Regions from separate parts of the Bacillus sp. KNSH39 genome, predicted to be linked through region 2. Evidence: predicted binding sites of a transcription regulator. Region 2 holds the regulator's gene; each other region holds the start of a gene.
The links. Region 2 encodes LexA, which represses DNA repair genes until DNA is damaged. Its sites were predicted from a motif close to CGAACATATGTTCG; they were not measured.
Positions count from the first base shown of each region.

Region 1: a site for LexA is predicted at 1,252-1,265, ahead of ACUL40_RS02770 (YolD-like family protein). Genes of this name have one in related genera too.
Region 3: a site for LexA is predicted at 903-916, ahead of uvrB (excinuclease ABC subunit B). Genes of this name have one in related genera too.
Region 4: a site for LexA is predicted at 1,327-1,340, ahead of ruvA (Holliday junction DNA helicase RuvA). Genes of this name have one in related genera too.

Region 1 covers NZ_JBQXYO010000001.1:539,071-541,280, reverse strand. The annotation lists gene ACUL40_RS02780 (aspartate phosphatase) at 1-44, opposite strand, end outside; gene ACUL40_RS02775 (response regulator aspartate phosphatase) at 41-1,114, opposite strand; gene ACUL40_RS02770 (YolD-like family protein) at 1,303-1,650, shown strand; gene ACUL40_RS02765 (HNH endonuclease) at 1,989-2,210, opposite strand, start outside.
Region 2 covers NZ_JBQXYO010000001.1:2,107,135-2,109,344, forward strand. The annotation lists gene ACUL40_RS10625 (DUF896 domain-containing protein) at 1-145, opposite strand, end outside; gene ACUL40_RS10630 (YneB family resolvase-like protein) at 191-847, opposite strand; gene lexA (transcriptional repressor LexA) at 989-1,609, shown strand; gene ACUL40_RS10640 (DUF4097 family beta strand repeat-containing protein) at 1,700-2,210, opposite strand, start outside.
Region 3 covers NZ_JBQXYO010000001.1:3,503,611-3,505,820, forward strand. The annotation lists gene uvrB (excinuclease ABC subunit B) at 1-831, opposite strand, end outside; gene ACUL40_RS18010 (DUF4362 domain-containing protein) at 982-1,413, opposite strand; gene ACUL40_RS18015 (hypothetical protein) at 1,459-2,079, opposite strand; gene ACUL40_RS18020 (MerR family transcriptional regulator) at 2,076-2,210, opposite strand, start outside.
Region 4 covers NZ_JBQXYO010000001.1:2,826,956-2,829,165, forward strand. The annotation lists gene ruvB (Holliday junction branch migration DNA helicase RuvB) at 1-633, opposite strand, end outside; gene ruvA (Holliday junction DNA helicase RuvA) at 639-1,256, opposite strand; gene ACUL40_RS14435 (iron-hydroxamate ABC transporter substrate-binding protein) at 1,445-2,210, shown strand, end outside.

The DNA.
Region 1 (2,210 bases), 1.6 Mb from region 2:
AAAACAGCGGATAACATCATCATTAATAAGATTGCTTTTTTCATTTTAGCGCCCTTCTTTCTATGCTCTTTTTGTCTGCATCTAAAGCGATGTGCAAATACTTGCTTGCTTTTCTATGATTTTCTGAACCATAGAATATTTCACCTAAAAGAGAAGCATATTCTTTTACCCAATCATATAATTCTTCTTTTTCAAAATACGAAATACCTTCTATAACCACATTTTCTAATTCTTCTTGCGGTACATAGTTATGTACTGCTTTTAAAATTCGGAAATGATGACGATAACATAAGTCGCTAATCTTATAGCCATTCTCAATATATTCATTAGCGATATGACTATAACCTAACTTAAAATGTTCTCTTGCTAAAAGAAACATAGTTTTAGCGTTATTTTCTAATGAATCCTCTAAGTGTTTAATTGCTAACTCTGGCATGTTTTGACTTGCGTATAAAAGTCCTAAATTATGCTTAACTCGTTTAATAAGAAGTTCATCATTAGATTTTTGGAAGGTACCTAGTGCTGAAAGTAAATATTCCTCTGCACTTTCGAATTCATTTAGTCGAATGTGTGCCATTCCTAAAGTATTTAAGCATGCTGCAGTTTTTAATTCATACCCTGGACTAATTGAAAATACTTCATTCGCCTTTGTAGCAAATTGAACTGCTAGGATCGGTTTTAATACGTGATAGTAATGGACTGCAAGCCAATAATTAAATTCAGCTTTTTCAATTTCATCATGCATGTACTCTAAAAACGTTTCAGCTTTTTCAAATTGCATTCTTGCTTCACTATGGTTTGCTTTATTAATAGCGTAAATTGCTTTAAATAAATGATGATAGTACTCTAAAAATGTCTCTGTAGACTCTGGTAAAGGCTCGATTTTGTCCAGAATATCTTTTGTACTATCCATATCCCGAATTAGCAGTTTATACCGTGCATTCAATAAAGCGTAGTAGACTAATATTGTTTGGTCTTCCTTAATATTATTGATTTTATTTGCAATATCTTCTTTTATTTTCTGAGACTGTAATACACGTTGTGAAATCATAGCTTGATACCAGTCGTTTAATAATTTTGTGATTTCTTCTTTAGAAATAATGTCAACACTCATCTACTTCTACCCCCTTTTGTTAAATGTTATCATGACATGCTTGTTTGCATAAATAAGTTTTTGAATATTCTAACTTGAAAAAATTATTTTTGAATATTCATGTTAACAAAATGGTCCCATTTCAAACCAAAAAAGAACACACGTTTGTTTGTAGTGGCGTTAAAAAAACAAACGTGAGGTATTACATCATGGAATATAACGGCTTTCCTGTAGTACGTGGAAGAGGTATGGTGAAATGGAATCCGTTTGCTTCAATACCGGAGCAATACGAGGAAATACATAGAATGTTTGAGGAACAATATAAAGTACCTAAACCTTTTTTAACACAAGATACTATGGAACGAATAGAAAGAGCGTTAATGCAATCTTTTCACGAGGAAGAAGAAATACATATCTCATACTATCGTGATGGAATGGTGCAAGACATGTACATAAATGTATTACATATTGAACCGATGACGAAAACTATATATTGTACAGATGCTTTTGGTTTGAATACTAAGTTTAAGTTTGATGAATTGGTGAATATAAATTAAAAGAAGCCGCCCGACAGGACTGAAGTGCACCCCAATTGTTAGACACAGCCTAACAATTGGGGTGCACTTCACATATATAGGTGGCTTTTGTACGACAAAAAAAGAGCTCTGCTATACAGCAGAGCAAAAGAAAAATATATAACCCTATAAAAATAATACAAATTATTGATACTTTCAAATGACGAAATTTAAATTTCCATCACAATAATACCTATGTTTAAGTATGAAACATTCTACCTTCCGTATAGCTATGAATATTCTTATTTTAGAATTCCATAGTATCCAAATAGCTCTTTGAGAAATACCTCAATACCGAACTTCTTCAAAGAATCTTTTCTTTATTCAAAGAGAAGTTCTAAAACTTTTTTCTTATCTTTGTCTCTTCTATAATGAATCAACCTATGACAGTTCGGACATATACTAACTATATTTCCAACAACATCTAAACTATTTTCAAAATCATGTTGCATTCTTAACGGTATTAGATGATGGGCCTCCATATAATTTTTTCGGCTGGCTTCCGATACAAATGTTTCATGTGTGTCATCTATTTCACATTT
Region 2 (2,210 bases):
GTTCGTTTAACATATTTTGACGAAATCCTTTTAAATATTGTTCACGTAGCGATTGACGCTCACGTTGCTCTTCTTCAGTTAAACCTTCAGCTTTTGCTTTTTTCGCTAAGAAGTTAATGCGTTCAACGAGTTCGTGATTAATCATCTCGAATCCCCCTTCTAATCAAAACTGATTATTATCATACAATAGTTACTCTTCTTTATCAAGCAATTGCTTCGTATACTCTACATATCTACGATGTACAGTCGCCTTTGAAACATTATGACCAAATCCACGTAATGTTGCTGCAATTTCTTCAAACGTGAGTTCACTTTTTCGCAAACGTACAATTTCCTCAATTGGCACTTCTTTTTTCTCTCTTCCTACACTTAAATGACGATTTTTTAAATTTTTTTCTGGACGATAACCTTTTTCTACTGCACGTTGCATACCTCGTTTAATTTTCAAATTATGAATCTTTCTTTGATATTCTTCAACAATACCAATAATATCTAATACCATTGAATCAGAATCCGACAATTGTAATTCACCATTATGTGTATGCGTATATACTTTTATGCCTTCTTTATGTAAACAATGCATTAACGCGATCTTCGCATTTCCTCTACCAAGACGCGTTTCATCTTGTATAAGTAACACATCAATTTGTTCGTCTCGAATTGTATCCAACACCTCTAATATACCGTCACGTTCAATTGTATATCCACTAGCCTGCTCTTCAATCACCTTAGTAACATTCATTTGATAGCGCTCAGCTAAATGCAATAATTCATCTTTTTGACGTAATAATGATGTTTCTTGCGCTTCTTTCGTTGTACTCACACGTGCATAAATAATTGCATTCATTTTGAACCCCTCTTTCTCCCTATTATTTCCCTATAGTGTAACATAAATCCGCCATTTGTTCGAACTTATGTTTGTAGAATGTTTTTTCACATGTTATACTTATTAATAAGAAAAATGAAAGAAAACGAGGTGTTAGAAAACATGGAAAAGTTAACGAAACGCCAGCAAGACATTCTCGACTTTATTAAGCTAAAAGTACAAGAAAAAGGATATCCACCTTCCGTACGTGAAATTGGTCAAGCAGTCGGCCTCGCTTCTAGTTCTACAGTGCACGGACATTTATCACGATTAGAAGAAAAAGGATACATTCGACGCGATCCAACAAAACCACGTGCCATTGAAATTTTAGGTGAAGACCGAATGGATACGGAAACACAATCTGTTATTCAAGTTCCAATTGTCGGAAAAGTCACTGCTGGGTTACCAATTACAGCGGTCGAAAGCGTAGAAGAACATTTCCCACTTCCAGCTAGTATTGTTGCTGGAGCAGACCAAGTGTTCATGTTACGTATTTCTGGAGATAGTATGATTGAAGCTGGTATTTTCGATGGAGATTTAGTTGTTGTTCGCCAACAGCAGTCTGCATATAATGGTGAAATTGTAGTCGCTTTAACAGAGGATAACGAAGCAACAGTTAAACGTTTCTATAAAGAAAAAGACCATTTCCGTCTACAACCAGAAAACTCTTCATTAGAACCTATCATTTTAAAACAAGTGTCAGTTATCGGGAAAGTAATTGGCGTATATCGTGATTTACATTAAAAATAACAAAAAGAAGATAATTACCGTATATAAATAAGGTAATTATCTTCTTTTTGTATTTTGATAGATTTCCATGCATTCTATTTCTTATTAACGAGTTTCAATCGTCACATCTCCCGCAGCCGTTTTACCGCTAATCTTTTTACTGCCATTTCCAATTGTTACATTTTTATTTTCTTCATTAAAAATTGTTACATCTCCAGCAGCACTTTGCCCAGTAATTACCGCATCTTGTGGTTTTTCCGATAAAGTAATATCTATATCTCCCGCAGTTGAACTGGCTTCTAGATTATACTTAGAATCATGATCTTGAATATTTATTTCCCCACTTGTTGTTTTTGCGGTCACTTTCCCTAATACCTTCTTAAAGTTCACCTCACCAGCTTTTGTCGATCCCTCCACATTCTTAGCCGTTACTTGTTTCAACTCTACTTCTCCAGCAAGTGTTCTAACACTTACGCTATCACTTTTCACATCACTCATTTCGATTTGTCCAGCAGATGAATTTACTTTTACATCTTGGTAAGAGCGTTCGGGCACAAGGAGAGTCAATTTAGACGTTTGAAACCTAAAATCGTAAAAAGAAAAATCAAATGAAGCA
Region 3 (2,210 bases), 1.4 Mb from region 2:
GTTATCATTTAATTCCTTTAAACGCTCTTCTAATTCTTTTTCGATATTTTCAATAGCGACCTTCATCTTTTCTTCACGTGTAACGAAGTGAGATGCTGGGAAGATTGCTACATGATCACGTTCTGCTAATACTTCACCTGTTAACGCATTTACTTCACGAATACGATCGATTTCATCACCGAAAAATTCGATTCGAATACAATGCTCATCAAGTGATGCCGGGAAGATTTCAACTACATCTCCTCGCACACGGAATGTACCACGCTTGAAATCAATATCATTACGTCCATACTGTACATCAACAAGTTCACGAAGCAATTGATTACGGTCTTTTTCCATACCAACTCGAAGCGAAACAACTAGCTCGCGGTATTCTTCTGGAGAACCTAAGCCATATATACACGAAACACTCGCAACAATAATTACATCGTCCCGTTCAAATAATGCAGACGTTGCCGAGTGACGCAATTTATCAATTTCATCATTAATCTGCGCATCTTTTTCAATAAACGTATCTGTTTGTGGTACATACGCTTCTGGCTGATAATAATCGTAGTAACTAACAAAATATTCAACTGCATTATTCGGGAAAAAGTCTTTCAACTCACTATATAACTGCCCTGCTAACGTTTTATTATGAGCCATAACAAGTGTTGGCTTTTGCACTTCTTTAATGACATTTGAAATCGTAAATGTCTTACCCGTTCCTGTTGCTCCAAGCAACACTTGCTTTTTCTTTCCACTATTAATTCCCTCTACAAGCTTCTCTATAGCTACCGGCTGATCACCTTGCGGGGAATACGCTGAGACAATTTCAAATTGACGTTCCAAGAAAATCCGACCTCCTCATAAAAATCTGTATTATTATTTTACCACGAATACCTATAAAAAACCTAAAAAAACGAACAGATATTCGGTAAAGTTTTCGACAATATACACATAGAAAAAGGAAGGAGTAAATACTTCCTTCCTCTACTAACTCTATTTTTTTGATACATATAATAAGTCATATCCATTGCGTCCATCTTCATTCATACAATCCGTTAACCGATAAGTACTTTCTGATTCGCGCTGCTCTTTAACAATACTTTTACAACTATCTTTATGTAATCCTTTATGGTCACCAGCAAACTTGTCTTGTCTACTATCTAACACATAAAGGATATCTTTCCCACTATGCTCTAACGTTTGAAAAACCGGGTCACCTTCATCGGTATACTGTACAATTCTTATTTTATCAACTTCCCCTTGATCAACGTTCATAACGAACTGTTCGAATTTATCTAGATTGGAAGTTCCTACTCCCTTTACAATGACATCATTCTTCTTATCAATTGTAGTGCTAGATGGTGAACATGCTACTAAACTAAAGAGAAATAGACATATACAGCTGATTCTTTTTTCTATTGTCATCCTCTCCTATAAAAATTATTTGTATACCAGAAAAGCTACTTTCAACTATGAAAGTAGCTTTTCTTTTCCTTTCTCCTTCTTCGGAAAAATCACATATGAAAATGAAATTGCTGTATCAACTAAAAATACAATCGCCCACACTTGGCTCACGCGACTTGCAGCTTTATTTAAAACGATTCCCGATTCTAACCAATTACCCCATTGTTCAAATGGAATAAATCCATACGCGAAGAAAAAGAATATGTGCACACCAACGAATAAAACAAGATGTAATACCCAATTTTTTATTTCCTGCTTTGCATAGGCCATGCCTGTTAATTCTACCTGTTCTTCAATAATAGGCGCCGGTTCATTACGCCATTTCGCAACTGATTTTTGTGCAAATATATCAAGCTTCTTCAAATCCTTTTTCCCGTAGAAAACTGCATACAATAAAATAATTACAGTAATAATTTGAAAGTTAGAGAACTTTCCTGTTTGATAATAGTCCACTACTCCTAAAGTTAAAATAAACACTTCATTTACGAGGAGTACAATTCCCATAATAAAACTCGCCTTTTTCAAACGGAATCCGTAGCGAAGTAAAAAGAAACCGATAGCTGATAACCAAAATACAATTTCTGCCCCAATTAAAAAATACCAACGATATTCTGCGAGTATGCTCATTTATCCTTCTCCCTTTCATCATAAATACGAAAAGCCTCATCCATATACACTAAAAGTTCTTCTTCAATTGGATACATGCTCATTTTCTGTGAATCTTCCTTCGATTTTCTAACTTCCCATAACTTATCTAA
Region 4 (2,210 bases), 720 kb from region 2:
TGCAATTTCTAATGCAGCTAACGAATCGATTTCAACTTCAAATACTTCTGCTGTACGTTCAACAATCGCAGAAAGCTGATCTACTGTGTAGTACTCTAACCTTGAAAGTACACCGAAGCGGTCACGAAGCGGTGCCGATAATGCTCCAGCACGTGTTGTTGCTCCAACTAATGTAAATGGCGGTAAATCTAGGCGTACAGAACGTGCTGAAGGCCCTTTTCCAATTACAATATCAAGGCAAAAGTCTTCCATCGCAGGATACAATACTTCTTCAATTGATCTATGCAAACGATGAATTTCATCAATAAATAATACATCCCCTGGCTGAAGCGCTGTTAATACAGCAGCTAAATCTCCTGGTCTTTCAATTGCGGGACCTGAAGTTGTTCTAACATTAACGCCCATCTCATTGGCAATAATATTCGCAAGCGTCGTTTTACCAAGACCTGGTGGTCCATATAAAAGCACGTGATCTAACGTTTCTTCACGCATTTTCGCCGCTTCAATAAATACTTCTAAATTATGTTTTGCTTTATCTTGGCCAATATACTGACGGAGCGTCTGTGGCCGTAATGAATATTCTAAATCCGCATCTTCATATGCAGATTCCCCTGAAAGGAGACGTTCGTCCATTATACTCACCTCTTACCATTTAGTAAAAGACTAAGTGCCTTTTTAATATACTGATCCGTCGTTAATGATTCTTTTAATAACTCTGGTACAACACGAGAAACTTCGCGTTCTGCGTATCCAAGTGCGCGGAGAGCTTCCAGTGCCTCATCAAGCTCAGCTGATGAACCTTTCTTCTCATCAAAACGTTCTGTGTCTGAGAATAAATCAACAAATGCATCTGGTACGACATCTGCTAGTTTTCCTTTTAAATCTAAAATCATTTGGCGTGCTGTTTTCTTTCCGACGCCTGGGAATTTCACTAAAAACTTCTCATCTTCATGCTCAATCGCTTGAACGACCTGTCCTGTTTGACCAGAAGCTAAAATTGCAAGAGCTCCTTTTGGCCCAATGCCAGACACGCCTAACAACTTTGTAAATAATAAACGCTCTTCACGTGTTTTAAACCCGTAAAGTGCCATAATATCTTCTCTCACATAATGATATGTATAGACACGGATTTCTTGCTTACTTCTTTGAAATACATACGGATTTGGTGTGAAAATTTGATAACCAATTCCATTATGATCAATTACGACATATTCCGGCCCTACATACTCCACGTAACCTGTAACATATTCAAACAAAATACGATCTCTCCCTCTTAAATCATGTATTCCATTTTAACATATTTAATGATAGAAAAGCGAGACTGCCCCAACAAATGTTCTCCACTTGAAACTTCTGTTATTTTCCATTGACAGAAAGGTTAAAGCACCTTAATATACAGAAGTCGATAATGATTATCAATACTAATTAAAGGGGTTACATCAGGATGAAACGTAAGCTATTTATTTTATTTACTATTATGCTCGTTGTTCTTTCTATCGTTGGCTGTTCTTCTCAAAAAGAAGAATCGAAGGCAAAAGAACAACCGAAAACAAAAGTTGTAAAACATGCTAAAGGTGAAGCTACAATTCCAGTAAATCCAAAGAGAATTGTTGACTTATCTGGATCAACAGAAGAACTATTACTTCTTGGACACAAACCTGTTGGTACAGCAAATACATATAAAGATAAAATCCAAAATCACTTAACAGACAAGTTAGATGGAGTAAAAGCAGTAGGTTGGTACTGGGCACCTAAAGTTGATTTAGAAGCTGTTACTGCTTTAAAACCAGACTTAATTATTTTAAACAACCGTCAATTAAAAATTTATGATCAACTAGAAAAGGTTGCACCTACAGTTGTTCTAGAAACAAACTTAGAAGACTGGCGTGGTAAGTTTAAAGAAGTAGGTAAGCTATTTGACGAAGAGAAGAAAGCAGACAAATGGATTGCAGACTACGATAAGAAAGCAGACTCTTTATCTAAAAAAATTAAAGAGAAAACAAAAGATGAGAACTTTATGTTCGTTGCAGTTACACCACAAAACTTCCGTGTATACGGTAGCTTCGGATACGGTGACATCATCTTTAATGACTTAAAACTTCCAGCAACAAAAGGTACGGATTTAAAACAAACGATGGCGCAAGTATCACTAGAAGGTCTAGTTGCATTCCAGCCTGACCAAATGTTTATTGTAAACTTCGGCGGCGAAG